One region of the Cupriavidus sp. OV096 genome, then DNA from elsewhere that is predicted to be linked to it. Evidence: predicted binding sites of a transcription regulator. Region 1 holds the regulator's gene; each other region holds the start of a gene.
What was found. Region 1 encodes sigma-54, which starts transcription at its own class of promoters, with help from an activator protein. Its sites were predicted from a motif close to TGGCANGNAANCTGCTTT; they were not measured.
Positions count from the first base shown of each region.

Region 2: BM115_RS13630 (formate/nitrite transporter family protein) is a predicted target of sigma-54. The motif match lies at 3,746-3,763, and genes of this name have one in related genera.
Region 3: urtA (urea ABC transporter substrate-binding protein) is a predicted target of sigma-54. The motif match lies at 2,259-2,276, and genes of this name have one in related genera.

Region 1 is NZ_FOWM01000002.1:466,745-476,383, forward strand. It holds gene BM115_RS06155 (LON peptidase substrate-binding domain-containing protein) at 1-467, opposite strand, end outside; gene rapZ (RNase adapter RapZ) at 513-1,412, opposite strand; gene BM115_RS06165 (PsiF family protein) at 1,477-1,809, opposite strand; gene hprK (HPr(Ser) kinase/phosphatase) at 1,918-2,889, opposite strand; gene BM115_RS06175 (PTS sugar transporter subunit IIA) at 2,946-3,401, opposite strand; gene hpf (ribosome hibernation-promoting factor, HPF/YfiA family) at 3,880-4,233, opposite strand; gene BM115_RS06185 (RNA polymerase factor sigma-54) at 4,284-5,765, opposite strand; gene lptB (LPS export ABC transporter ATP-binding protein) at 5,899-6,699, opposite strand; gene lptA (lipopolysaccharide transport periplasmic protein LptA) at 6,740-7,381, opposite strand; gene lptC (LPS export ABC transporter periplasmic protein LptC) at 7,445-8,080, opposite strand; gene BM115_RS06205 (KpsF/GutQ family sugar-phosphate isomerase) at 8,093-9,076, opposite strand; gene BM115_RS06210 (monovalent cation:proton antiporter family protein) at 9,250-9,639, shown strand, end outside.
Region 2 is NZ_FOWM01000005.1:144,678-154,316, reverse strand. It holds gene BM115_RS13650 (DUF2239 family protein) at 1-112, opposite strand, end outside; gene BM115_RS13645 (DUF305 domain-containing protein) at 278-724, shown strand; gene BM115_RS13640 (YncE family protein) at 738-2,210, shown strand; gene BM115_RS13635 (nitrate- and nitrite sensing domain-containing protein) at 2,322-3,641, shown strand; gene BM115_RS13630 (formate/nitrite transporter family protein) at 3,917-4,729, shown strand; gene BM115_RS13625 (bifunctional protein-serine/threonine kinase/phosphatase) at 4,764-6,500, shown strand; gene BM115_RS13620 (epoxide hydrolase family protein) at 6,577-7,833, opposite strand; gene BM115_RS13615 (cytochrome P450) at 8,192-9,460, shown strand; gene selD (selenide, water dikinase SelD) at 9,527-9,639, shown strand, end outside.
Region 3 is NZ_FOWM01000003.1:150,137-159,775, forward strand. It holds gene cyoB (cytochrome o ubiquinol oxidase subunit I) at 1-1,016, shown strand, start outside; gene cyoC (cytochrome o ubiquinol oxidase subunit III) at 1,022-1,672, shown strand; gene cyoD (cytochrome o ubiquinol oxidase subunit IV) at 1,672-2,019, shown strand; gene urtA (urea ABC transporter substrate-binding protein) at 2,333-3,595, shown strand; gene urtB (urea ABC transporter permease subunit UrtB) at 3,713-5,356, shown strand; gene urtC (urea ABC transporter permease subunit UrtC) at 5,358-6,575, shown strand; gene urtD (urea ABC transporter ATP-binding protein UrtD) at 6,572-7,441, shown strand; gene urtE (urea ABC transporter ATP-binding subunit UrtE) at 7,444-8,136, shown strand; gene BM115_RS08010 (urease accessory protein UreD) at 8,146-9,015, shown strand; gene BM115_RS08015 (urease subunit gamma) at 9,049-9,351, shown strand; gene BM115_RS08020 (HupE/UreJ family protein) at 9,380-9,639, shown strand, end outside.

The DNA.
Region 1 (9,639 bases):
TGGATGGCGCTGACGATGCGCCGCAGCGCCGACAGGCATTCGCCGAGCAATTCGAGCTTGCAGTCGATCTCGTCGGGCGGCAGCAACTCCACCCGGGCCACGATCAGGCCGTCATCCCGTGTGGTGTGGGAAAGGACCTGGAAGCGTTGCCGGCCGCGCGCCTCGATCAGCAGCACGCCCAGTTGCTCCATATTGCAGTCGACGATGTCGGCCAGGCAGCCCACGTCTTCGGGCACAGTGGGCTGGTCCTGCTGCGCCACCTCGTTGCCACTCGCGATCAGGCAGACGCCGAACGGCGTGTGGTCGCGCATGCAGTTGCGCACCATGTCCACATAGCGCGCCTCGAACACGCGCAGCGGCAGGCGGCCATCGGGAAACAGTACCGTGTGGAGCGGAAACAGGGGCAGCGCGTCCAGATCAGGCGCGGGATGCGTCGAATGACCAGTGTCTGGTGGATGTGACGACATGCGATGCCGGTTCCGGTTCCACTGCCAGGGAGGGACGTTGGCGCGTCAGCCTGCCGGGGCAAGCTCGCGGTGTCTGACCAGCACATTACCATGTGCCCGGAAGTAGTTGGCAAGTCTTTCCGCGATAAACACCGAGCGGTGCTGGCCGCCCGTGCAGCCAATCGCCACGGTCAGATAGCTGCGGTTATCGGCGATGAAACTCGGCAGCCACTTCTCCACATAGGCGCGGATGTCCTCCGCCATCGCGAGCACCATCGGCTGGCTTTGCAGGAAGTCGATCACCGGCACGTCGCGGCCGGTGAGCGGGCGCAGCGCGAGGTCGTAGTAGGGGTTGGGCAGCGAGCGCACGTCGAAGACCATGTCCGCGTCACTTGGCACGCCATGCTTGAAGCCGAACGATTCGAATAGCAACGTGAGCTGCTGGCTCTCGCCCCGGATCAACTCCTTGATCCAGCTACGCAGCGTGTTGGTGCGGACGTTGCTGGTATCGATGCGGTGCGCCGATTCGGCCAGCGGGCTCAGCAGCTCGCGCTCCATCTCGATGGCTTCGATCAGCGAGGTATCGTGCGGTGCCGCATCGGCATTGGCGCTGCCCGGCAGGGCGGGTACCTCGGCCACGCGCCCGGACAACGGGTGGCGGCGGCGTGTTTCGGAGTAGCGCTGCACCAGCGCGTCGGTGTTGGCGGTCAGGAACAGCACCTGCACCTGATGGCCGGCGGCGGCCAGTTGGCGCACGGTGTCCGGCAGCCGCGCCAGCGACTCGCGGCTGCGAATGTCGGTGGCCACGCCCAGGTGGGTATAGCCCTGCTCGGCCAGGTAGCTGGTCAGCTCGGGCAGGAATTGTGCCGGGAGGTTGTCGACGCAGTAGTAGCCTGCATCTTCCAGGACATTGAGGGCGACAGACTTGCCGGAGCCGGAGATTCCGGTGATGAGGAGGATCCGCATAGCCCTGCAAGGATAGCACCGGGTGATGGCTGCGTCATGACACCCGGCGCACAAAAAGTGACGATCAGGCCGCCGGCTTGGACAGGCAATCGCTCATGAACTTCTTGTAGTCGTCGCCCTTCTTGCCCTTGCCCTGCTTGCTGCAGGCGGTCATCTTGTCCTGCTGGGTCTTGGGTTCGGCGGCGGCGGCGGGCTTGTTGGAGAGGCAGTCGCTCATGAACTTGTTGCGCTCGTCGCCCTTCTTGCCGGTGGCCTGGGCGTTGCAGGCCTTCATCTTGTCCTGTTGGGCGTTGGGGGCCTTGGCGCCAGAGGCGGCGGGGGCCGAGGCACTCTGGGCAAACGCGCCCGTGGCCAGCAGCGGGGTCACCAGCAAACACATCGCGATCAGCTTCTTCATGCTTCTCTCCTTGGCTGTGGAAACACTACGAATGGGTCCGATCCATTGGCTCGATGCCCATTACAGCACAAACGATGGAGAGCCGTGGCGCGTTGACGCGCCACCGCATCAGAGCAGGCGGCCCTGGCCGCGCGAGACCACGTCCGCCTGCATGGCGGCGCGCTGACGGTCCATGAAGTCGCGCAAGGTGTCGATGCCGCGCAGGCGCAGTATCGTATTGCGCACCGCAGCCTCGACCAGCACGGCCAGGTTGCGGCCGGCTGCCACCTGGATCTTCACCATGTGGATTGGCAGGCCCAGGACATCGAGGTATTGCGAGTCAAGCGGCAGGCGCTCGAACTCGCCGTCGTTGCGGCGCACGAGCTGCACCACGAGCTTGAGCTTCATCTTCCGGCGCACGGCCGTCTCGCCGAAGATCGTCTTGATGTCGAGCAGGCCCAGGCCGCGCACTTCCAGCAGGTTCTGCAGCAGCGGCGGGCAGCGGCCCTCGATGAAGTCGGGTCCGAGTCGCACAAAATCCACCGCATCGTCGGCCACGAGACCGTGGCCGCGCGAGATCAGTTCCAGGCCCAGTTCGCTCTTGCCCAGGCCGGACTCGCCCATGATCAGCACGCCCATGCCGAGGATGTCGAGGAACACGCCGTGCATCGTCACGCGCGGGGCGGAGATGCGCGACAGGTAGAGCCGCAGATGGTCGATCACAGCCGCCGACGACACCGGCGTGGTGAACAGCGGCGTGGACGAGCGCGTGCAGCGCAGCTCCAGGTCTGGCGGCGGCTCCATGCCATCCGCCACGACGAGGAACGGCGGCTCGAGCAGGATCAGCTCGCCCATCTGGCGCTTGCGCGGCTCGTCGTCGAGGCGCTGGTAGTAGAGGATTTCCGGCTTGCCGAGCACCTGGATCCGGTTCGGGTGGATCAGGTTCAAGTGGCCGACGAGGTCCGCCGCCGAGGTGGCTTCGCGGGCGAATTCCACGTCGAAGGCCCGGTCGGCCCCTTCCAGGCCAGCGACCCACGAGAGCTTGATATCGGCTGCGTTGTCGTCGAAGATCGACTGCGAGGTGACGCCGGTGAGTTCCATGCGCGTATGACTTTCGGGGGCGGACAGGCCGTTTCAGGCGGCCGTTGGGGCGGGAGTCAGGGGTGCCACTGCGTCAGCAGATCATGCACCGCTTCCGACGTGGGCAGTGTGGCGAGGCCCTCGCGCATCTCGCGGTCCGAGAGCAGTTGGGCGATTTCCGACAGGATTTCCAGATGTTGTTGCGTGGCCTGTTCCGGCACGAGCAGGAAGATCAACAGCGACACCGGCTTGCCGTCCGGCGATTCGAACGGAATGGGCTCGGCCAGGCGCATGAAGCCGGCCAGCGGCTGCTTGAGACCCTTGATGCGGCCATGCGGAATGGCCACGCCGGCACCCAGACCCGTGGAACCCAGCGATTCGCGCGCGAACAGGTTATCGGTCACGGTAGCACGCGCCACGCCATGGTTGTTCTCGAACAGGAGCCCGGCTTGCTCGAACACCCGCTTCTTGCTGGTGACGGTGACGTCGAGATGGATGTTGCCGGGTGGCAGCAATTTGGCCAAACGATTCATGGGCGATGCGCGAGAAGTCAGGTTAGCGGGCCGGGGCGCGAAGGCCGTCCCGCCGGATTCGGGGCGAAACTTGGGTACCGAGATCTTGTCTGGGACGCCCGCATTGGAGCGTCCGGCCATTATAGAGCAGGGCTCCACCGCGATTTTGCGATGCAGCGCCGGGGTCGCGGCGGTGCCACGACGTGCCGGCCGGCTTGCCCACCCGGGGTGTCCCGGGGCCGTCCTGTCGTTATTTGTATGGCGGAGCATACACCGAGGCGGGCGGCTTGCGAACACTTGTTCCCATTTTGACCGCTCCCGGGGGCCCCGGGTCGCCCTCCGGCGTGGCAATAAGGTAACGAAACATTCCAGGTGCCCGCACCGTCACCGCCATGGCGCGCGCCCATCAAAAAAGCCGCGCTGATTGCGCGGCTTGAGCTCTTCTTTTCAGTCCTCTGCAGGGTCGGCAACCGCTCTGTTTTCGGTTGCCTGCAGGTGTCTACTGCTGCGTCAGTTGCTGGGCGGCCATCTGGTACTTCACCGCCTCGCGATCGTGGCCCTGTACGCGGTCCTTGTAGCGGATGACCTGGCGGTCGAGCTTGTCGACCAGACAGTCGATCGCCGCATACAGATCTTCATGATGCGCTTCGACGAAGATGTCCTTCCCCTTCAGATGCAGATTGATTTCCGCGTACTGGCGCCGGTCCTTCTCCTTGTGGTTGTCCACCGATAGCAGCACGCTCACGCCGATGACCTGATCGAAATGCCTGACAATTCGCTCCAGTTTCGTTTCCACATACTCACGCAGCGGGGGCGTGATGTCGAGGTGGTGTCCACTGATCTTGAAGTTCATAGCGCTTCTCCTTCTGAAAGAGCCGCACCAGGCAGGCGGTTGCGGCTCGGCTACAAAGTCTTGCGGAGATTGACTGCGGGGATCTTGAGCGCTTCGCGGTATTTCGCCACCGTGCGGCGTGCGACCACGAAGCCTTGCTCACCCAGCAGTTCGGCGATCCGGCTGTCGGAAAGAGGATTCCTGGGGTCTTCGGCTCCTATCAGTTGCTTGATCAGCGCGCGGATTGCCGTGGAGGAGGCCGCGCCGCCAGTCTCCGTAGAGACGTGGCTCCCAAAGAAGTACTTCAACTCGAAAGTACCCATGGGCGTGGCCATGTACTTATTCGTGGTGACCCGGGAAATGGTCGACTCATGTAAACCGAGTGTATCGGCTATTTCCCGCAAAACCAAGGGGCGCATCGCGATTTCGCCATGCGTGAAAAAGTTCTTTTGACGTTCCACAATTGCCTGCGAAACACGCAGGATCGTATCGAATCGTTGCTGGATGTTCTTGATAAGCCACCGCGCCTCCTGAAGCTTCTGCTGCAGGCCTGCCGTCCCCGTTTCGCCCTTCGCGCCGCGCAGGATCTGCGCATACATGTCGTTGATGCGCAGCCGTGGCATGACATCCGGATTGAGCGCCGCGATCCACCCGCTGCCGCTCTTGCGCACGAACACGTCGGGCACCACGAAGTCGGCCTCGGGACGGTTGAACGCGTGCCCCGGATACGGCGCCAGCGAGCGAATCAGTTCGTGTGCCGCCTTCAGTGCTATTTCGTCCACCTGGAGCGCTTTCTTTAGCCGCGTGTAGTCGCGCACGGCCAGCAGTTCCAGATGATGATTGACGATGGTCAGCGCCAGCTCACGATGCGAGTGCTTCAGGCGACGCAATTGCAGGCTGAGGCACTCCGCGGCATTGCGCGCGCCCACGCCGGGCGGGTCGAAGCTCTGCAGCAGGGTCAGGATCGCGTGGACTTCGTCGATCTCGAATTCGAGTTCCTCGGGCAGTTCGGTGCAGATTTCCTCGAGCGAGGCGCTCAGGTAGCCGTCATCGTCGAGCGATTCGATCAGGAAGATGGCCAGGCCCTTGTCGCGCACCGAGATCTTCAGCGGGGCCAACTGCCCCATCAGGTGCTCGCGCAGCGTGGGTTCGGCATCGCGCAGTTGCATCGGCGACTTTTCGTCCTCGTCGCCCTGGGGGCGGCGGGCGAAGTCGTCGAGGCTCCAGTCGCTGCCGTAGTCCTCGCTGCCGTTGTCGTTGTAGTTGTCGTCCTCACCGCCGGACGCGCCATCGGTGCGCGCGTCGCCGTTGGGCTGAGGCTCGGAGGAGGCCGGCGCGGGGGCGCTCTGGAGGTTGACCGAGCCATCGGCGGCTACCCGCAACGGGCTTTCGATCCAGTCGTTTTCGCGTTCGAGCAGGGGATTTTCGGTCAGCGCCTGTTCCACTTCCTGCTGGAGTTCAAGCGTCGAGAGCTGCAACAATCGAATCGACTGTTGCAGCTGCGGGGTCAATGCCAGATGTTGCGAGAGACGAAGCTGAAGCGACGGTTTCATGCGACCTATTCTATGCGCATCCTTCCGACTATGGAACGGAAATTGCTATCGCCTATCGCTCTGACTTCCTGATCGACCCCGGCTGTCGCCGTGGAGGCCGGGAGAAGCGCGGCCGCACGCGGCGGCCGATGGGTCACATGCGGAAATTTTCGCCCAGGTACACGCGTCGCACGGACTCGTTGGCGATGATTTCCTCAGGCTGGCCGGCGGCCAGCACCGTGCCTTCGCTGATGATGTAGGCGTGGTCGCAGATGCCGAGCGTCTCGCGCACGTTGTGGTCGGTGATCAGCACGCCGATGTTGCGCGCCTTCAGGAAGCTCACGATGCGCTGGATTTCGCCCACGGCGATGGGGTCCACGCCGGCGAACGGCTCGTCCAGCAGGATGAAGCGCGGCGCGGAGGCCAGCGCCCGGGCAATTTCCACGCGGCGGCGCTCGCCGCCGGAGAGCGACAGCGCCGGGTTGTTGCGCAGATGGGCGATCTGCAGGTCATCCAGCAGCGAATCCAGGCGGCGTTCGATCTCGGCCTTCGGCAGCGGCTTGCCCTTCTCCAATTGCAACTCGAGCACGGCGCGGATGTTTTCCTCGACGTTGAGCTTGCGGAAGACCGAGGCCTCCTGCGGCAGGTAGGACAGGCCCATGCGGGCGCGCTCGTGGATCGGCAGGCCGCTGATGTGCTGGTCGTCCAGCACGATGTCGCCCTCATCCAGTGCCACCAGGCCCACGATCATGTAGAACGACGTGGTCTTGCCGGCGCCGTTCGGACCGAGCAGGCCGACCACCTCGCCGCTCTTCACGTCCAGCGAGACGTCCTTGACCACGGTGCGCGAACCGTAGCGCTTCTTCAGGTGGCGCACGACCAGCGTGCTGCTGTCGGTACGGGCGGCCGACGGGGCTGCGGAGGCGTTCGGGGCGAGCGTGGCGGAGTCGTTCATCAGGTCAATGCATGCGTGACGCGGCGGGCGCGTCCGGGGTTCAGGGCTTGCCGGGCGCGGGCGCCGGCTTCAGTTCCAGCGGCGGCGGCGCGGCGGCGCCGCTGGCCGGGTCCGCGCGCGGCGAGAGCACGGCGCGCACGCGGCCGGACGGGTTGCCGGTGGAGGTGTTGTTGTCGCCGCCGGCAGCCGTGTAGTACTCGTTGCGGCTGTCGTAGGTGATCACGGCGCCGCGGATCTCGTCGACGGTCTTCGCGCCGGCGATGCGCGCCGCGCGGGCATGACCGATCAGCTTCGACATTTCCTGCTTGCCGTCGTACTCGATGCGGTCGCCCCAGCCGTCGATGTATTCGTCCACGCCGTCGCGCTTCTGGCGGATATACGCCTGGCGGCCCGGATTGGCCGTGGCCACCGCGTACTGGTAGCCCTCGGGGTCGGTGCGGATCTGCGCGGCGTCCGACTTCAGCACCATCGTGCCCTTGGTCAGCACGACGTTGCCGGTCAGCGTGTAGATCTGCTTCACGTCGTCATAGCTGGCGTTGTTGGCCTCCAGCACCAGCGGCTTGTCCTTGTCGGCACGCTCCGCCAGGGCCGGCTGGGCCAGGGTCGCGCCGAGCGCGGCGATTGCCACCGCCAGGGCGGGCACGATGCGGCGACAGGACAACGTCGTCAGGGATGGGGTCATGTTGGTCAGCTGAGAGAATGACGGGCGATCCGTTGCCGGCGCCTGGCGTGCTTGTTGTTGTGCTTACTGCGTGGTCCGGGCCTGCCCCGACGGCGGATTCATGACGATGGTGCCGCGTACGTTGCCGAGCAATTGTACTTCGCGCGTGACATTGTTGAAGACCAGTCCGTTGGCCGTCATCACCGACGGGCCGCGCGTGAGTTGTACCGCTTTATCGGTCTTGACGATGTCGTCATTGACCAGCAACTGGAAATATTGCGATGCAGCGGTCATGCGCGGGTCCTTCGACGGATCCACGCCGGGTTGCCGTACCAGGAAGGCATTGCCGTACAGGTCGATGACCGAGCCCTCCGAGTTCATCACGCCCCGGTCCGCGTTGACCGTGACCGGGGGGCGGTCCGGCTGGTAGGCGCGCATGGCCGGCGTGGTCACCTCGTAGGTCTGGTCGTCCTCGAAATGGATCATCTTCACGCCGGTGAAGCGCATCTTGGTGGCGCCGGTCGTGTCCAGTTCCGTGGCCGAGAAGCGGTCCATGTAGTAGTCCGCCTCATGGCGCTTGGCGCGGTTCTGGGCGGCCTCGTCCTCATGGGGCGAGTTGATCTGCACCAGCCAGAACGTGCTGCCGGCGACCATCGCCATCAGCAGCAGCGGCAGCAGCCGCATGACCAGACCGGAGATCCTGCCGAAGAAGTCGCGCATCGCCGGCCCCGCTCAGATGACCTTGGCGCGGGTCAGGTCATGGATGTGGAGCGCGCCCACGAGCTTGCCGTCGCCATCGACCACCAGCAGCTGGTTGATGCGGTTCGCTTCCATGATCTGCACGGCTTCCACGGCCAGCTGGTCCTGGTTCACCACGTGGGGGTTACGGTGCATGACCTCGCCGATGGGCACGGTGCGCCAGTCGCGCGGGGTTTCCAGCAGGCGGCGCAGGTCGCCGTCGGTGAACACGCCGATGGCGTGGCCGTCCGGGTCCACCACGGCCGTCATGGCCAGGCCCTTGCGGGTGATTTCCATCAGCGCCTGGGCCAGCGGGGTGTTTTCACGCACCTCGGGCACGCCGTTGCCGGTGCGCATGACGTCGCGCACGTGGGTCAGCAGCTTGCGGCCCAGCGCGCCGCCCGGGTGCGAACGGGCGAAGTCTTCCTCGCCAAAGCCGCGCGCGTCCAGCACGGCCACGGCCAAGGCGTCGCCCAGCGCCAGCGCCGCCGTGGTGCTGGCCGTCGGGGCCAGGTTCAGCGGGCAGGCCTCCTGGGCCACGGCGCCGTCCAGATGGGCATCGGACAGCTTGGCGAGGTTCGATTCCGGGTTCCCGGTGACCGAGATCAGCCCGGCGCCGATGCGCTTGACGATCGGGACGATCGACAGCAGCTCGGCCGTCTCGCCGGAATTGGAGAACGCAATCAGCACGTCGTCGCGGGTGATCATGCCCAGGTCGCCGTGGCTGGCCTCGGCCGGGTGCACGAAGAACGACGGCGTACCCGTGGAAGCCAGCGTGGCCGCCACTTTGCGGCCGATATGGCCGGACTTGCCGATGCCGGACACGACCACGCGTCCGGTGCAGCCCAGGATCATCTGGACCGCCTTGGTAAACGCGGGCGTCAGTCGGTCAGCCAGCGCGGAAACGGCGTCGGCTTCGATCTGGAGGGTGTGGCGAGCGAGCTTAAGTGCTCGTTCCGCATCGAAATTGGCTATCATGGCGACGAAGTATACCAACGAATGCGATGGCGACCGGCCCGGCTTTTCTGCCATGGGGTCCGGGCGACCGCCGCTTGCCGTGTTTCCCCGGCGAGGCACCGATGCCGGGACGGCGCGCGTGCCCGGCCGGCTCGTTCCAGGTCAAGCCCCAAGTCTTCCCCGAAGCCCGCCGAATGCATTCTCCGCTGGAACTGACCCTCGTGCTGCTGGCCGCCGCCGTTCTTGGCGTGGTGGCCTTCCGCATGCTGCAACTGCCACCCATGCTGGGCTACCTGGCGGTGGGCATCCTGATCGGTCCCCACGCGCTCGCGCTGGCCAACGATTCCGCCCAGACCAAGTACCTGGCCGAATTCGGCGTGGTCTTCCTGATGTTCTCGATCGGGCTCGAGTTCAACCTGGGCAAGCTCCGCTCGATGAAACGGCTCGTATTCGGGCTGGGCGGCTCCCAGGTGGTGCTGACGATGCTGCTCGTGGTAGCGGCCGGATGGGCGCTCTCGGCCTGGATCGGGCTGACCTGGCAGGCCTCGGTGGCGCTGGGCGGGGCGCTGGCCATGTCCTCGACG
Region 2 (9,639 bases), on a different contig from region 1:
CCCCCTCCATCGCCCGCCTGACCGCGAGCGCAACCACGCCGAGCGGGCCGGAGGCGAGGCGACGATGGCCTTCGAAGGCGGTATGGGACGGAAGATGATCGATTGGGCTCATGGTGGCTCCCCGTGATGACGTCCGCAATTTATACCCGGATAAAATTAAAGTCAATATTACCCGGGTATAAATTTACCCTGAGGTGGCGAGGGAATAACAGCAGGGTGTCCTGCGTTTACGGGGCATGCGGCCGCAACCAGGCCGCCACCCTTCACGAGGAGCCCCGTGCCCAGTCATCACCGATCCCCATCACCACCGCTTAGGCTCCTCCTGCCGTTATTGGCCGCCCTTGCGCTGCCCGCCGTCGCCGCCCCGCCCGCCAGCCCTGACAGCGCTGCGTTCCTGTCGGAAAGCGATACCGCCATGACAAAAATGATGGACGACATGGCGGTCAAGCCCGGCGGCAACGTCGACGAGGACTTCGTCGCGATGATGATTCCCCACCATCAGGGCGCCATCGACATGGCCATGGCCGAGCTGCGCCACGGCAAGAACGAGCAACTCCGACGCATCGCGCAGGAAATCATCGTCGACCAGTTGCAGGAGATTGCCGCGATGCGGCTCGCGCTCGGACAGCCCCTGCCCCCATCCGCGCCGGCGCCCACCCGCCCCGATCCGGCCCAATCGGCCAGCCAACCCACCACCCCCAGCCATTCCGCTCACGCGCACTGATGCGCCCACGACCATGACAAGACATTCCCTCAGGAACACCCTCTCCCTCATGCTGCTGCTCGGCGCGGCCAGCGCGGTTCTGGCCGGGCAGGCGCCGGGACCGTCGACGGCCCCGGACGTCCCCATCAGCCACCGCGACCGCCTCTATGCCGCCGAGCAGTTCTCCAACACGGTTTCCGTGACAGACCCGGCGGACAACCGGCTGCTGGGCGTCATCCGCCTGGGCGACCCCGCGCCGGGCAACTTCAGCCCGCTGTATCGCGGTCAGGTGCTGGTCCACGGGATGGGCTTCTCGCCGGATCACCGCACGCTTGCCATCGTGTCGATTGGGTCGAACTCGGTGTCGTTCATCGACACGGCTACCAACGCCGTCAAGCACGTCACCTACGTGGGACGGTCGCCGCACGAGGCGTTCTACACGCCGGACGGCAAGGAGGTCTGGGTCACCGTGCGCGGGGAGAACTACATCTCGGTGATCGACGCCGCCACGTTCCAGGAAAAGACCCGCATCACCGTGGCCGACGGCCCGGGCATGCAGATCTTCTCCCCCGATGGCAAGTACGGCTACATCTGCTCGTCGTTCAATCCGGAAACGGCCGTGGTCAGCGTGGCCGACCATCAGATCGTGGGGCGCGTGAAGCAGGAGAGCCCGTTCTGCCCGAACATCGCCGCCACGCCTGACGGCAAGCAGGTCTGGTTCACGCTCAAGGACGTCGGCAAGGCCCAGGTGTTCGAGGCCCGCCCGCCCTTCCGCCTGATCAAGACGCTGGAGACCGGCCCGATCACCAACCACGTGAACTTCGCCCACACGGCGGCGGGCGACTTCGCCTACATCACGGTCGGCGGGCTGAATCAGGTCAAGGTGTTCCGGACCGATGACTTCTCCCAGGTGGCCACGATTCCGGTGGGCAGCCTGCCGCACGGCATCTGGCCTTCGGGCGACGGCACGCGCATCTACGTGGGGCTGGAGAACGCCGACCAGCTGGCCGCCATCGACACCGCCACCAATCGGGTAGTCGCCAACGTGCCGGTCGGGCAGGCGCCGCAGGCCATCGCCTATGTGCCGAACGCCGTGCCTGAGGGCGACGGCACGCAGGGACTCCAGCCGCTGGGGGTGGCCGGGCAGACCACGCAGCTGAAGCTGCATGGCGTCGTGAACGGCAAGCCTGTGGCCACCGACCATGCGCCGACCAGCGTCACGCTGTTCGATCAGGGGCTGCTCCAGGTCCTGCAGGCATCGGCCACCGGATTGCAGCCCAAGCGTCCCTACGTGCTGGCGCTCGCCACCCGCGCGGACGGCAGCGGCCCGCTGGAGCCGCTCGCCGCCTTCATGTCGAATCCGGCGGGCTCGGCCATCGTCAACGCGATTGGCCCGATCCGGCAGGTGGTGCGCGACGATACGGGGGCCGGCGCGCGCCGCTATCTCGTGATCGCCCCGTCCGAGAACGGCAAACCCGGCGCGCCTGTGCAGGTGCAGGCGCTGTAGCCGGTCCGGGGGGCCGGGAAGGTACGGCGGATGATACAAATGGCACGACATTTGCGTAGTACCGGGCAAATGCGTAGTACCCATCCCGGCCGCGCCCACATTCCCAGAACAATGCCCCTTTCCGCCTCAACCCTCGTCCTTCGGGCCAAGCAGCTCGAAATCGAGGCCGTCCGCCTGATGGCAAGTCGCGTGGAGTTGGCCGACCTGATCGGCCAGCTGATCCACGCCTTGCAGCGTGAACGGGGGGCCAGCAGCATCTTCCTGGCCTCCGGTGGGCAACGGCTGGCGCAGGAGCGCCAGACGGCGATGGGCGAGGCGGTCCACATCGCCTCCCGGCTGGGCGAGCGCTTCGCCAGCCAGCTGGAAGCGGGTCATACGGGTACGGCGTCGATGGTGTCGTTGATGGCCTGGGTCCAGCTCGATCTGGCCACGCTGCCGGCGCTGCGCCAGTCCATCGATCAATGCCAGACCACCGCGCACGACGCCGTGGCGGCGTTCAGCCGCCTGATTGCCGCGCTGCTGGAGCTGATCTTCCATCTGGCCGATGTGGCCATGTATCCGGGCATCGCCCGGCCGCTGGTGGCCTTCGTCTACCTCGTGCAGGGCAAGGAAGCCGCCGGGCAGGAGCGGGCCGTCGGGGCGCAGATGTTCGCCTCCGGCACCTGTGCGGGCACCGCGCCGCAGCGCGTGCAGCAGTTGGTGGAAGCCCAGCAGCGCAGCTTCCAGATGTTCGAGCGCTTCGCCGATCCGTCGCTGCTCGCCGCATGGCGGCAACGGCAGGCCAGCGCCGCGGTCGCCGCGCAGGACGGCATGCGCCGCACGCTGCTGACCACGCCGCCGGGCACGGCGCTGGTGCACGACGACAGCGAGAAGTGGTTCGAAGTCTGCAGCGAGGTCATCACGGGCATGTGGACGCTGGAGATGCAGGTGGTGCAGGACCTGCGCAAGGCCTGCGAGGCGCAGATCCAGCGTTCCCAGGCCGATCTCCAGGATTCGGCCGGGCTGCTGCGCCAGCTACTGGACAACCCACCGCCCCATACCCATGCCGTCGAGCGCTTTTTCGATGTGGCCGAGCAACCCGCCGCCGCCCCTGTGCTGCCGGGCATGCCCGATGCCGGAAACGGACCCGCCGAGGTGCACGCCACCACCGTCACGTCGCTGGAGCGCCTGCTGCGCCAGCAGTCGGCGCGACTGGCCCAGACCGAAGTGGAACTCGATGCCGCCCGGCGCGCGCTCAAGGAGCGCAAGGTGATCGAGCGCGCCAAGAACGCGCTGATGGCCCGCATGGGGCTCAGCGAGGACGCCGCGTTCCGGGCCTTGCAGAAGGCGTCGATGGACAACAACCGCCGGCTGGCGGACATTGCCGAAGCCACCCTCTCGCTCACCGGCCTCGCCCTGCCCCCACAGGACGACGATCAGCACCAGGATTGAACCCGCCCGGCCGCGCGCACCAAAAGCGGGCAGCCCATGCACTACCAACGCCCCCTAGATCGTCACTTGCCCCAACCCGGCCCAACCCGGCCCCACCCGGCGGCGGGCATGGAACGTGCGTCAGCACTGACATCGGGCTGATGACGGCCCGGCAGTGCATCACCCTGTAAAGCATCAAGGATGACGGCGTCCTGTCACGTGCCGGCCATAGGCCGGGCGGACGGACGCCGTTTGTCTTTTCTGAGCCAAACGAAGGAAACGGAGAGGAATACCCCATGGCCTATCTCGCCCCCACCGAGTTCGTCACCAAGATGGTCGATGCCGGAGAGTCCAAGCTGCTGATGTCCACGCGTGACACGCTGATCCGGTCCTATATGGCCGGCGCCATCCTGGCGCTGGCGGCAGCCTTCGCGGTGTCCATCACTGTCAACACCGGCAACGCGCTGGTTGGCGCGCTGCTGTTCCCGGTTGGCTTCTGCATGCTGTACCTGATGGGCTTCGACCTGCTGACCGGCGTCTTCACGCTCGCGCCGCTGGCCGTGCTGGACCGCCGCCCGGGCGCCACCTGGAGCGGCGTGCTGCGCAACTGGGGCCTGGTGTTCTGTGGCAACCTCGCCGGCGCCGTCACCGTGGCGTTCTTCATGGCCATCATCTTCACCTTCGGCTTCTCCGAAGCCCCGAACGCCATCGGCCAGAAGATCGGCCACATCGGCGAAGGCCGCACCGTGGGCTACGCCGCGCATGGCGCCGCCGGCATGCTGACGCTGTTCATCCGCGCCGTGATGTGCAACTGGATGGTCTCCACCGGCGTGGTGGCGGCCATGATGTCGACCTCGGTGTCCGGCAAGGTCATCGGCATGTGGATGCCCGTGCTCGTGTTCTTCTACATGGGCTTCGAGCACTCCATCGTGAACATGTTCCTGTTCCCGTCGGGCCTGATGCTGGGCGGCAACTTCACCCTCATGGACTACCTGATCTGGAATGAAATCCCGACTGTGCTGGGCAACCTGGTGGGTGGCCTGACCTTCGTGGGCATCACGCTCTACAGCACGCACTACAAGTCGGCCAGCAAGCGCGCGCTGGGCTGATCGGATCACTACCCGGTATCGAGGCGACCGCGCCATGTCCGGCGGGCTCCAGGTCAGCGTTGGCCAACACTCGGACGCTGGCCGGAAGGCGGTCAACCAGGACTTTCATGGCGTGACCCACCCCGCCGGCCACCACCGCGTGACCAAGGGGGTCGCGCTGGCGCTGGCGGACGGCATCAGCAGCAGCGCGGTCAGCCAGATCGCCAGCGCCGCCGCCGTCCGCACCTTCCTCGAGGACTACTACTGCACGTCCGAAGCCTGGACGGTGCGGCGGGCGGCGCAGTGCGTGCTGGCCGCCGTCAACTCCTGGCTCCACGCGCAGAGCCGTCACAGCGAAGCCCGCTTCGACCGCGACCGCGGCTACGTCTGCACATTCAGCGCGCTGATCTTCAAGGCGCGGGAGGCCCACCTGCTGCACGTGGGCGACGCGCGCGTCTATCGGCTGCATCGGCACACGCTGGAGCAGCTCACCGTCGATCATCGGGTCTGCGTGTCGGCCTCTGAGGCCTATCTGGGCCGAGCGCTGGGTGCGAGCCCGTCTGTCGAAATCGACTATCGGACGTGGGGCGTGGAGCCCGGCGAGATCTACCTGCTGGCCACCGACGGCGCCTACGAATACCTGGAAGCCGCCGATGTCCACCAGGCCCTGACCGCCAGCGGCGACGACCTGGACCGCGCCGCGCAGACGCTGACGGCGCTGGCCCTGACGCGCGGCAGCGAGGACAACGTCACGCTGCTGCTGGCCCGTGTCGACGCCCTGCCCGAACCCGGCGCCCGCAACGCGATGGCGCAGACCGGGCACCTGACCCTGCCGCCGCCGCTCACGCCCCGCATGCAGTTCGAGGGCTACACCATCGTCCGGGCGCTGCATGGGAGCGCGCGCAGCCATGTCTATCTGGCGACGGACGACCACAGCGGACAACACGTGGCGCTGAAAACGCCTGCCGTCGATCAACGCGACGATGCGGCCCATCTGGAGGGCTTCCTGCTCGAGGAATGGGTCGCCCGACGCATCGACAACCAGCACGTGCTGCGCCCCCACGCGGCGGACCGGCCCCGCAAGCACCTGTTCGTGGCGATGGAGTACCTCGAAGGCCAGACGCTGGCGCAATGGATGATCGATCATCCCCAGCCCGACCTGGACGCCGTGCGCGGCATCATCGCCCAACTGGCCACCGGCCTGCAGGCGTTCCACCGGCGCGAGATGCTGCACCAGGACCTCCGCCCCGAGAACGTCATGATCGACCGCTCGGGCACCGTCAAGATCATCGATTTCGGCTCGGTCCACGTGGCAGGGCTGGCCGAGGCCACGCGGCCGCCCCACGCCGCCATGCCGGTCGGCACGCTGCAATACACCGCGCCGGAGTACTTCGTCGGCGATGACGGCACGGCGGCCTCCGACCTGTTCTCGCTGGCCACCCTCGCCTACCAGATGCTGACCGGCAAGCTGCCCTACGGCCTGCAAGTCACGCGCATCCGCGACCGCGCCGACGTCCGCCGCCTGCGCTACACCAGCCTGCGCGAGCAGCGCCCCGAACTCCCGGCCTGGGTCGACGACACCCTGCGGCGCGCCCTGCACTCCAACGCGCTGAAGCGGCACGAAGCCCTGTCGGAATTCGTCCAGGCATTGCGGGCGCCCACCGAGCCGCTCTGGCAACGCGCCACGCCCCCGCTGCTGGAGCGAAACCCGCTGCGGTTCTGGCAAGCGCTGGCGGCACTGCTGGGGGTGGCGGTGGTGGTCTTGCTGGGGCTGCGGGTAATGGGGGTGTAGCGGAATGGACGTAAAAAACCCGCCCAGCCTTGCGGCCGGACGGGAAATCGCTTCCACGGGAAGGTCGGCGAAAGCGTTAGCGCACGGGTTGGCGCACGGACTTGAATGCCGCGCGGAGTTCCTCGGCAAACAGTTGCGGCTGCTCCCAGGCGGCGAAATGCCCGCCCTTGGCAGCCTGGTGGTAGTACATCAGCGAGGGGTAGGCCTGCTTGCTCCAGCTTTCCGGCGCGCGGTAAATCTCGTGCGGGAATACGCTGATCGCCACCGGCACCTTGATCTCGCGCGTCTTCTGCGCGTCGGCGCTGAAGTTGTTATTATTGTTTTCCCAATAGAAACGCGAGGACGAGGCGCCCGTATTCGTCAGCCAATAGAGGGTGATGTCATTCAGGATCGCGTCCCGGGACACCACGCGCTCGGGCACGCCGTCGCTGTCGCTCCATTGCACGATTTTCTCGTAGGTCCAGGCGGCCAGGCCCAGTGGCGAATCAGACAACGCGTAGCCAATGGTCTGCGGCCGGGTCACCATCATTCCGCCGTAGGCGGCATTGCGGCCGAAGAAGGTGCTCAGCGACTGGTAGGCATCGCGCTCCGGAGCGGTCAGTTCCGACGGCGGCGCATCGCCGCTGAGAATCGACTTCATCAGCGGACCCGGCACGGTGGCGGGCATATTCAGATGGATGGCCAGCAAGCCTTTCGGCGCCTGCCGCGCGAGGGCATCGGAAATGACCGAGCCATGGTCGCCACCCTGTGAAACATAGTGCGTATAACCAAGCCGCTTCATCAGGACATCCCACGCGCGCGCGGTGCGGTCCGGCCCCCAGCCCAGTTCGGTGGGCTTGCCCGAAAAGCCGTAGCCGGGAATCGACGGAATCACGACATCGAACGCGTCATCCGCCGAGCCGCCAAAGGCGGTGGGGTCGGTCAGCGGGCCAATCGTCTTGGTGAACTCGAAAATCGAGCCCGGCCAGCCGTGCGTCAGGATGACCGGCAGGGCCTTGGGGTTGCGCGAGCGGACGTGGATGAAATGAATATCCACCCCGTCGATCGTCGTGACGAATTGGGGCAGCGCATTCAGTTCCTTCTCGGCCTTGCGCCAGTCATATTGGGATCCCCAATATTTGACGAGTTCCTGAACCTGCGCCGTCTGGATGCCCTGGGATTGATCGCTGACGATTTCCTTGTCGGGCCAGCGCGTGGCCGCAATCCGCTTGCGCAAATCGTCGAGCTGGCGCTGGGGCACATGCACCTTGAACGGACGAATACTCTCGTCGGTGCTGGCGCGCTGCGCGGCGGCAGCCTTCGGCGCCGAATCCGCGGCAAATGCCGGCTGCATGGCGCCGGCAAAGCCGAAGGCCGCGAGCACTGCCGCGCCAGAAATGGCCCGGCGGGCCAATGCGAATTGCCAAACGGATGGGGTCACTGCACGGGACATAAAGATTTCTCCTGGTTGATTCGCCCAATGCAAAGAAGTGGGCTTGTACGGGGCTTGTACGAACCCACGCAGTGTGACCGCCAAGTGCCCGCCCAACGTGTCGCCAATGCACGGTTTTGGCTCGCCATGTATCCTCACGCGGCCAGATACATTGCGATACAGAGTCGGATGGATGGCGCGCCGGCCGGCTGATATAAATGGCCCGAAATTCGGCACCGGTATTCCCTTCGTCCCCCTCCTCAAGACCAAGAAAAAAGTGATGAACTTCGAATCATTCGCCTCCCCCGCCTTTTTCACGAATCCGTATCCGCTGTACGACCAGATCCGCAGCGCGGGCGCCCTGCTGCCGCTCGGGCGCAACATCTTTGTCACCGGCCACTTCGCGGTCATCGATGCCCTGCTGCGCGACCGCCGCATGGGCAAGACCTACCTCCAGAGCGTGGAGGCGCGCTACGGCGAAGCCGCCACGCAGGACCCGGTGTTCCAGGCGCTGAGCCGCACCTTCCTGATGATGAATCCGCCGGCGCATACCCGGCTGCGCGCGCTGCTCATGCAGGCGTTCAACCGCAAGCAGGTGGAGGGGCTGCGAGAGATTGTCGAAACCACCACGCAGGCGCTGCTCGACCGTATCGGCGACAAACTCGGCGACAAACTCGGCGACAAACTCGGCGACAACCCCGGCGACAACCCCGGCGACAACCCCGAATTCGACCTGATTGCGGATTTCGCCTTGCCGCTGCCGGTGGAGATCATCTGCCGGCTGCTGAATATCCCTGCCGCCGATGGCGTCGCACTCGGCACGGCCGCCAGCCGGCTGGCCTCCGCGCTCGACCTCGCGCCGCTCAACGCCACCCAGCTCGCGGCGGCGAACCAAGCCGCGCTCGAGCTGGAGGCCTACTTCCAGACCGTGGTGGCGCAGCGGCGCGCGCATCCCGGGGAGGATCTGATCTCCAGCCTGCTCGGCGCGGAGGACGACGGCGCCACCCTGAGCGAGGCCGAGATCATCTCGAACGTGATCCTGCTGTTCGTGGCCGGCCATGAAACCACCTCGAACATGATCGGCAACAGCATGATTGCGTTGTTCCGGGCGCCCGCCGAGCTGGCGCGCCTGAAGTCGCAGTTGTCTGACGCCACGGCGGTCTCGCAAGCCGTGGCGGAATGCCTGCGCTACGACGGTGCGGTGCAGATGGTGGTGCGCACGGCGTTCGAGGACGTCACGGTCGAAGACGTGACCGTACCGCGCGGCAGCATCGTCTTTATGCTGATCGGCGCCGCCAACCGCGATCCGGCCGTGTACACCGACCCCGACCGCCTCGACCTCGCCCGCGACGCCACGCCCTCGCTCGCCTTCGGCGGCGGCATTCACTACTGCCTCGGCACCCGGCTGGCCACGCTCGAACTCGAATCGGCGATTGCCGGCGTGCTCGCCCGCTTCCCAGCCCTCCAGCCGGTTGACCTCGATCAACTGTCCTGGCACCGCCGCAACAACCTGCGCGGCGTGGAGACGCTGCGGGTTCGCACGCGGTAACGCGGGCGGCGGCTCCCCGGGGCTGGGGTATCCTTGCGTGTCCCTTCCGCACCTACCCCAGCCACCATGACCACCCCCACGCCCAGCACGCCCCCCGATATCCGCCTGACCAGCTTTTCCCATGGGGGCGGGTGCGGGTGCAAGATCGCGCCGGGGGTGCTGTCGGAGATCCTGCGGAG
Region 3 (9,639 bases), on a different contig from region 1:
CGGCCGCGATCATGGTGCTGTCGTTCCTGGTCTGGCTGCACCACTTCTTCACGATGGGCTCCGGCGCCAACGTGAATGCCTTCTTCGGCATCACCACGATGATCATCTCCATCCCGACCGGGGTGAAGATCTTCAACTGGCTGTTCACGATGTACCGTGGCCGCGTGCAGCTGACGTCGCCGGTGCTGTGGACGCTGGGCTTCATGGTCACCTTCGTGATCGGTGGCATGACCGGCGTGCTGATGGCCGTGCCGGCCGCCGACTTCGTGCTGCATAACAGCCTGTTCCTGATTGCCCACTTCCACAACGTGATCATCGGTGGCGTGCTGTTCGGCTACCTGGCCGGCGTGACCTACTGGTGGCCGAAGGCGTTCGGCTTCAAGCTGGACGAGCGTCTGGGCAAGTGCGCGTTCTGGTGCTGGCTGGTTGGCTTCTACTTCGCGTTCATGCCGCTGTACGTGCTGGGCCTGATGGGCATGACCCGCCGCCTGAACCATACCGACAACCCGGCCTGGACCCCGTTCCTGTACGCGGCCGTGATCGGCGTGGTGTTCATCGCCATGGGTATCGGCTTCCAGGTGCTGCAGATCGTCGTGTCGATCCGCAACCGCAAGGCGCTGGCGGACGTCACGGGCGATCCCTGGGGTGGCCGTACGCTGGAGTGGGCCACGTCGTCGCCGCCCGCGTTCTACAACTTCGCGCACACCCCGGTGGTGCGTGACCTGGACGCGTTTGCCGACATGAAGGCCCGTGGCGAGACCATCCGCACGGACGGCTACGAGCAGATCCACATGCCGAAGAACACCGCTGCAGGCTTCTACATGGGTGCCTTCAGCCTCGCGCTGGGCTTCGCGCTGACCTGGCATATCTGGTGGCTTGCCGCCGTGGGCCTGGTTGGCATGGTGGTGGCGTTCATCCGCCGCGCCAACGACGACCATATCGATTACTACGTGCCGGCCAAGCAGGTCGAGCAGATCGAAACGCTGCACCAGCAGCGCATCGCTACGCAGGGCTGATCATCATGTCGACTGAAGTTCTAGACCGTTTTGGGGCGCAAGCCCCCGCCCACGGCCACGCGCACGATGCCGCGCATGACCACGACCACGCCCATCACGACACCAGCGAGAACACCGTCTTTGGTTTCTGGCTGTACCTGATGAGCGACTGCATCTTGTTCGCGTGCCTGTTCGCCGCCTACGCCGTGCTGCGCGGCGAAGTGGCGGGCGGCCCGTCGGGCAAGGAGCTGTTCGAGCTCAACTTCGTGCTGGTCGAGACGTTCATCCTGCTGTTCTCGTCGATCACGTACGGCTTCGCGATGATCTCGCTGCAGAACCGCAGCAAGGGTCGCGTGCTGATCTGGCTGGGCGTGACGTTCCTGCTGGGCGCCGCGTTCATGTCGATGGAAATCTATGAGTTCCATCACCTGATCCACGAAGGCGCCGGCCCGGGCCGCAGCGCGTTCCTGTCGTCATTCTTCACGCTCGTGGGCACCCACGGCCTGCACGTGGCCAGCGGCATGGTCTGGATGCTCGTGCTGATGTGGCAGCTGAACAAGAAGGGCATGACCCCGACGATGGAAAAGCGCCTGAACTGCCTGAGCCTGTTCTGGCACTTCTTGGACATCGTCTGGATCGGCGTCTTCACCGTCGTCTACCTGATGGGAGCACTGTAATGGCACAACAACATGCAACGGCCGCCCACGGCGAGTCGCACGGCCACAGCAGCGTCAAGTCGTATGTGATCGGCTTCGTGCTGGCCGTGATCCTGACGGTGATCCCGTTCAAGATCGTGATGGACGGCACGATGGACCGCGGCACCATCCTCTGGATCATCCTCGGCATGGCCGTGGTCCAGATCGTGGTCCACCTGAAGTACTTCCTCCACATGGATGGCTCCAAGGGCCAGCGCTGGAACGTCATGGCGTTCCTGTTCACGCTGCTGATCCTGTTCATCGTGCTGGCCGGTTCGCTCTGGATCATGCACAACATGAATGCCAACATGATGCCGATGATGAAGTAAGCATCGTCAGGCATGCAGCGAAGACGGGGCCCTCGGGCCCCGTTTTTTATTGTCGGCGGTGCGCGATGCACTGTCGCCGGCCCGGATCCTGCACTGATTTGCGGCCATGCACGATGCCGGTGCGGGAGTTGGCGCGCCCCCGCCGGCCCCGGTGACCCGATTGGCACCGGATTGGTGCGACGGGATCACCCGCCGTGACGTTTTCTCCCACCTTTGATCGTTCCCGGCCCGGCAGTCCATGGCACGCTAGTTGCAGAAGGATCACCCGGGGTGCGTAGAGTCCCTGACCACATACGACAAACTGGGAGCTGCAATGAAACGACGTGACATGCTGAAGCTGTCGGCGGTAGCCGCCGCGGCAATGATCGGTACCAGCCCGCTGCTGGCGCAGTCGAAGGATCCGATCAAGGTCGGCATCCTGCATTCGCTGTCGGGCACGATGGCCATCTCCGAGACCTCGCTCAAGGACGTGGCGCTGATGACCATCGACGAGATCAACAAGAGCGGCGGCGTGCTGGGCCGCAAGCTCGAGCCGGTGGTGGTGGACCCCGCCTCCAACTGGCCGCTGTTCGCCGAGAAGGCGCGCCAACTGGTCACGCAGGACAAGGTCGCCGTCACGTTTGGCTGCTGGACCTCGGTATCGCGCAAGTCCGTGCTCCCGGTCTACGAGGAACTGAACTCGCTGCTGTTCTACCCGGTGCAGTACGAGGGCGAGGAAATGTCGAAGAACGTGTTCTACACCGGCGCCGCGCCTAACCAGCAGGCCATCCCGGCTGTGGAATACCTGATGAGCAAGGAAGGCGGTGGCGCCAAGCGCTTCTTCCTGCTCGGCACCGATTACGTGTACCCACGCACGACCAACAAGATCCTGCGCGCGTTCCTGAAGAGCAAGGGCGTGGCCGACAAGGATATCGAGGAGGTCTACACCCCGTTCGGCCATAGCGACTATCAGACCATCGTCGCCAACATCAAGAAGTTCTCGCAGGGCGGCAAGACGGCCGTGATCTCGACGATCAATGGCGACTCCAACGTGCCGTTCTACAAGGAACTGGGCAACGCTGGCCTGAAGGCCAAGGACGTGCCGGTGGTGGCCTTCTCCGTGGGCGAGGAAGAACTGCGCGGCATCGACACCAAGCCGCTGGTCGGCCATCTGGCCGCCTGGAACTACTTCATGTCGGTGAAGAACCCCGAGAACGACGCGTTCAAGAAGCAATGGGCGGCATGGGTCAAGGCCAACAACCTGCCCGGCGGCGACAAGCGCGTGACCAACGACCCGATGGAAGCCACCTACGTCGGCATCCATATGTGGGCGCAGGCGGTCAAGAAGGCCGGCACCACCGATCCCGACAAGGTGCGCCAGGCCATGTACGGCCAGACCTTCAAGTCGCCGGACGGCTTCACGCTGACCATGGGCGAGAACCACCACCTGTACAAGCCGGTGATGATCGGCGAAGTGAAGGGCGACGGCCAGTTCTCCGTGGTGTGGAAGACGGCGAAGCCGGTGCGCGCGCAGCCGTGGAGCCCGTTCATCGCGGGTAACGAAGGCAAGCCGGACAAGGTTGTCGCCGGCCGCTGATCTCCAGCGTACCCATGGTGTTTTGCCCCTCTCCCTTGGGAGAGGGGAGCCCTCCCTCGGTCGTTCCACGCATAAAAGACGCGAACCATCGCGCCATATCAGACGCCAGCCAGCCCTATGCACCGATCTCCATTCCCGTCCGCCTTGCCGTGGCTGCGCGCCATGCTGGCTGCGCTGTTGCTGGCCGCCGCGCCGCTGTGGGCGGCACCGCTCACGCAGGCTGACCTCAAGCCGCTGGTCGAAGACGACTTCGACGCGAAGACCGCCGCGCTCGCCGCGCTGACCCAGGCGCCGCCCGAGCAGGCCGGCCCGATCCTGCGCGCGCTCCAGGACGATGCACTCCAATTTGCGCCATCGGTGGGCATGGTGCGCCAGGATGGCGACAAGACCGTCGATGCCATCACTGGCAAGCCGGTGACCGTGAAGGCCGATGAACTCGAGTCCCTCACGCTGAACAACAGCCTGCGGGCCATCGTCGATAGCGCCGCGAGCAGCCTCCTGCTGCAGTCGCCGGACATCGCGGTGCGTACGCAGGCCATCAACACCTTGTCCGATCAACCCGAGAGCGCCTCGCGCGAAGTCGTGGAAGCGGCCCGCAAGGCCGAGGCCGATGCCGGCCTGCGCGCCCGGCTCGACGTGATCTGGGCCAACACCGTACTGGCGCAGGGCACCGACGCCACGCGCGACGCGCGGCTGGAAGCCATCCGCATCCTCGGCCAGGACAGCAATCCGCAGATCCGCCAGAAGCTGACGCCGCTGGTGGAGCGCGATGAAGCCGGCAAGTTCAAGGAGCCCGACGCCGACGTGCGCGCCGCCGCCCAGCAGGCCATCGACAAGATGCGTGGCGAGCAAGGCCGCGCCGAGCTGCTCGGCAACCTGTTCGCCGGCCTGAGCCTCGGCAGTGTGCTGCTGCTGGCCGCGCTGGGCCTGGCCATCACCTACGGGCTGATCGGCGTCATCAACATGGCGCACGGCGAGTTCCTGATGATCGGCGCCTACGCCACCTACGTGGTGCAGACGCTGTTCCGCGCCTATGCGCCGAATGCGTTCGATTGGTACCTGCTGGCGGCGCTGCCGGCGTCGTTCCTGGCAGCGGGTGTCGTCGGCTTCGCCATCGAGCGGATCGTGCTGCGCCACCTGTACGGCCGCCCGCTCGAGACGCTGCTGGCCACGTTCGGTATCAGCCTGCTGCTGATGCAGGCCGTGCGCACCATCTTCGGCGCCCAGAACGTGGAGGTAGCCAACCCCAACTGGATGAGCGGCGGCGTCACGGCGATGGCCGGCCTCGTGATTCCGTACAACCGCATCGTCATCATCGCCTTCGCGCTGGCCGTGGTGGCCGTGGCGTGGGCGGTGCTGAATCGCACGCGGCTCGGCCTGTTCGTGCGCGCCACCACGCAGAACCGCACCATGGCGGCCTGTGTGGGCGTGCGCACGTGGAAGGTGGATAGCTACGCCTTCGCCTTCGGCGCCGGCATCGCCGGGCTGGGCGGCTGCGCGCTGTCCCAGATCGGCAACGTAGGGCCGGACCTCGGGCAGGCCTACATCATCGATTCGTTCATGGTGGTGGTGCTCGGCGGCGTGGGCCAGCTGGCCGGCACCATCGTCGGCGCCTTCGGGCTCGGCCTCATCAACAAGTTCATCGAGCCGTTCTACGGCGCGGTGCTGGCCAAGATCTTCGTCCTGGTGCTGATCGTGCTGTTTATCCAGAAACGCCCGCAGGGCCTGTTCGCGCTCAAAGGGCGCAGCGCGGAGGCATGACATGCGTAGCTTTCAATCGAAATCCTCGAACGGGGCGCCGTTCCGCCTCTCGGTTCCCGAGCGCCAGCCGCTCTTCTCGCGCAAGGTGTGGCTGGCGCTGGTCATCCTCACGCTGGTGGTCGCGGTCGGCGTGCCGATCTGCGCGCTGGTGATTCCGGAGGGCCACCCGCTTCACCTGTCGGCCTACGCGCTGACGCTGATCGGCAAGATCATGTGCTTCGCGCTGGCGGCCATTGCGCTGGACCTGGTGTGGGGCTACTGCGGCATCCTGAGCCTCGGCCACGGCCTGTTCTTCGCGCTGGGCGGCTATGCGATGGGCATGTACCTGATGCGGTCGATTGGCCGCGAAGGCGTGTACAAGAGCGACCTGCCCGACTTCATGGTCTTCCTCGACTGGAAGGAGCTGCCCTGGTTCTGGCACGGCACCGAGCACCTGCCGTACGCGCTGCTGCTGGTGGTGCTGGTGCCGGGCGTGCTGGCGTGGCTGTTCGGCTTCTTCGCCTTCCGCTCGCGCATCAAGGGCGTGTACCTGTCGATCATCACGCAGGCCATGACCTACGCGGCGATGCTGCTGTTCTTCCGCAACGAGACCGGCTTCGGCGGCAACAACGGCTTCACGGACTTCAAGCGCATCGCCGGCTACGCCGTGGCCGCGCCGGAAACCCGCGCCGCGCTGTTCGTGCTGACCTTCCTGGCGCTGCTGGCCGGGTTCGTGGCGTGCCGCTATATCGTCACGTCCAAGCTGGGCCGGGTGGTCACCGCCGTGCGGGATGCCGAGATGCGCGTGATGTTCTCCGGCTACAACCCGCTCGGCTACAAGCTGTTCGTCTGGACCTTCTCGGCCGTGCTGTGCGGGATTGCCGGCGCGCTTTACGTGCCGCAGGTGGGCATCATCAACCCGGGTGAGATGTCGCCAGCCAACTCCATCGAGATGGCGGTCTGGGTGGCCGTGGGCGGCCGCGGTACGCTGATCGGGCCGATCGTCGGCGCCTTCCTGGTCAATGGCGCCAAGACCATGTTCACGGCCTACTTCGCCGAATACTGGTTGTTCCTGCTCGGCGCGATGTTCGTGCTCGTGACGCTGTATCTGCCCGATGGCGTGGTGGGCCTGTGGCGCCGCCTGCGTGGCAAGCGCACGGCCGCCCAGAAGATCCAGGCGGCCACGGGCGAGCCGGTGAACCCGGCCGCCGTGACACCGCAACAAGGGAGCGAGGCATGAACGCGGCCACTTCGCAACAAGGTGCAAAACACGGCGCGGATCAGGCGGAGAGCGGCGACGCCACCGGCCTGGGCCGCGTGCTGGAGCCCGGCGTCATCGACACCTCGCACGGTCCCATCCTCTACCTGGAGGACCTGACCGTACAGTTCGACGGCTTCCGCGCGCTGAACAAGCTATCGCTGTCCATCGATCACGGCGAGCTGCGCTGCGTGATCGGCCCGAACGGCGCCGGCAAGACCACGATGATGGACGTCATCACGGGCAAGACCGGCCCGCGCAACGCCAACGTCAGCGGGCGCGTCTTCCTCGGGCAGTCCATCGACCTGATGCGGATGACCGAGCCGCGCATCGCGCAGGTCGGCATCGGCCGCAAGTTCCAGAAGCCCACGGTCTTCGAGCAGCACGAGGTCTGGGAGAACCTGGAACTGGCGATGAAGGCGGACAAGCGCTGGTGGTCGTCGCTGCGCGCGCGGCTGACCGGCGAGGGCCATCGCCGCATCGAGGAAACGCTGGCGCTGACCGGGCTCGAAGACGAGGCGTATCGCCCGGCCGGCCTGCTGTCCCACGGCCAGAAGCAGCGGCTCGAAATCGGCATGTTGCTGATGCAGCAACCGCAACTGCTGCTGCTCGATGAACCCGTGGCCGGCATGACGGACGAAGAGACGATGCAACTGGCCGGCCTGCTGAACAGCCTGCGCGGCAGTTGCTCGATGATGGTCGTGGAGCACGACATGGAATTCGTGGCGGCGCTGGCCGGCGAGTCCGGCAAGGTTTCGGTGCTGGCCGAAGGCAGCCTGCTGGCCGAAGGCACGCTAGACGCCGTGAAGCGCGACGAGCGCGTGATCGAGTCCTATCTGGGAAGGTAACCATGCTGCAGGTCAATGCACTGAACCAGTTCTACGGCGGCAGCCACATCCTGCGCGACATCTCGTTCGAGGTGCCGCAGGGCAAGCTGACCACGCTGCTCGGCCGCAACGGCGTGGGCAAGAGCACGCTGCTCAAATGCCTGATGGGCGTGGTGCCCACGCGCAGCGGCCACATCAGCTGGGAGGGCAAGGCCCTCGAGAAGAAGGCCCCGTACGAGCGCGTCTCGGCCGGGCTCGCCTACGTGCCGCAGGGCCGCGAGATCTTCCCGCGCCTGACCGTCGAGGAAAACCTGCTGATCGGCGCCGCCAGCCGCGCGCGCCCGAACGGCGTGCCGGACCGGATCTACCAGCTCTTCCCGGTGCTGCGCACCATGCGTTCGCGCCGCGGCGGCGATCTCTCCGGCGGCCAGCAGCAGCAACTGGCCATCGGCCGGGCGCTGATGAGCGAGCCGCAGCTGCTGATCCTTGACGAGCCCACCGAAGGCATCCAGCCGTCCATCATCCAGGACATCGGCCGCGCGCTGCGCCTGCTGGTGGACGAGTTCGGCATGACGGTGCTGCTGGTGGAGCAGTACTACGAATTCGCCCGCCATCTGGCCGATCACTACGTCGTGATGAGCCGGGGCGAGGTGGTGGCCCGGGGCGAGGGCGCCACGATGGAACAGGATGGTGTGCGGGAGCTGATCGCGGTGTAATCTTCGCCCATGCGTCACCCCGATTTCCCCTCCCAACTCGCCATGCCTGCCTGGCATGCCAGCCTGCGCCTGCGCTTTGCCGCGCGCGCGGGCCGCACGGCCTTGGTCGAACGCCGCCATCAGGGGCCGCTGCTGGTGCAGAAGCCGCTGTATCCCGAGGGCGGCATCTGCCACGTGGTGGTGCTGCATCCGCCCGCCGGTGTGGCTGGTGGCGACCGGCTCGACATCGACATCGCCGTGGAAGCCGGCGCCCATGCCGTGCTGGCCACGCCGGGCGCCACCAAATGGTACAAGTCGCTCGGCCGCGAGGCCGCCCAGCAGGTGCGCATCGAGGTGGCCGACGGCGCCCGGCTGGACTGGCTGCCGCAAGAGAACATCGTGTTCGACGATGCACGCGCCCGCATCGCCACGGACGTCGTCGTGGCGCCCACCGGCAGCGCCATCGGCTGGGATGCCGTGGTGCTGGGCCGGCAGGCCTCGGGCGAACGCTGGTCGAGCGGCGCGCTGTGGCTGGACACCCGCGTGGCCGGCCCCGACCGCGCGCTGTGGATCGAGCAATCGCAGGTCGATGCCACCTCGCCGCTGCGCCCCGCCGTGGCGGGCATGGACGGCCTGCACATCCTCGGCACGCTCTGGGCGGTGGGGCAGGGCGCCACGCCGGCCCTGGCGGAAACCCTGGCTGAACAATTACCCTATGCCCCGGACCTGCGCGCCGGCGTGACCTGCCTCGCCGGGGCTGCAGGGCAGTCCATGCTGCTGCTGCGCGTGCTCGGGCGCGACATGGAAGCCGTGCGGCGCGTGATGACCGGCGCCTGGGCCACGCTGCGCGCGCCGATCCATGGCGTGGCGGCGCGGCCGCTGCGCCTCTGGGCCACCTGACAACAAGACAAGCAAAGAACGAGGAACAGAACGATGGAACTGACGCCGCGCGAGAAGGACAAGCTGCTGATCTTCACCGCCGCCCTGCTGGCCGAGCGCCGCCGCGCACGCGGGCTCAAGCTCAACTACCCCGAGGCGGTGGCCCTGATCACCGCCGCGATCATGGAAGGCGCGCGCGACGGCCGCACCGTGGCCGACCTGATGCACGAGGGCACCACCGTGCTGACCCGCGACGACGTCATGGACGGCGTGGCCGAACTGATCCCCGAGATCCAGGTCGAGGCCACCTTCCCGGACGGCACCAAGCTCGTCACCGTGCACCATCCCATCGTCTGACACCCAATTCCACAACAAGAGAGCAACCATGCACCGATTCCTCCATCGCGCCGCCACCGGCGCCGTGCTGACCCTGGCCACCGCCTCCGCCTTCGCCCACCCCGGTCATGACGCCGGCACCGTGGGCGCCAGCCTCTGGGCCGGCGTGCTGCACCCGTTCACCGGCGCCGACCACCTGCTGGCGATGGCGGCCGTGGGCGTGTGGAGCGCGCTCGCCACGAATTCGCGCGGCGCCTTCGGGCAAGGCGCGCCGGCCAAGGCCGACCTGCTGCGCCTGCCGCTGGCCTT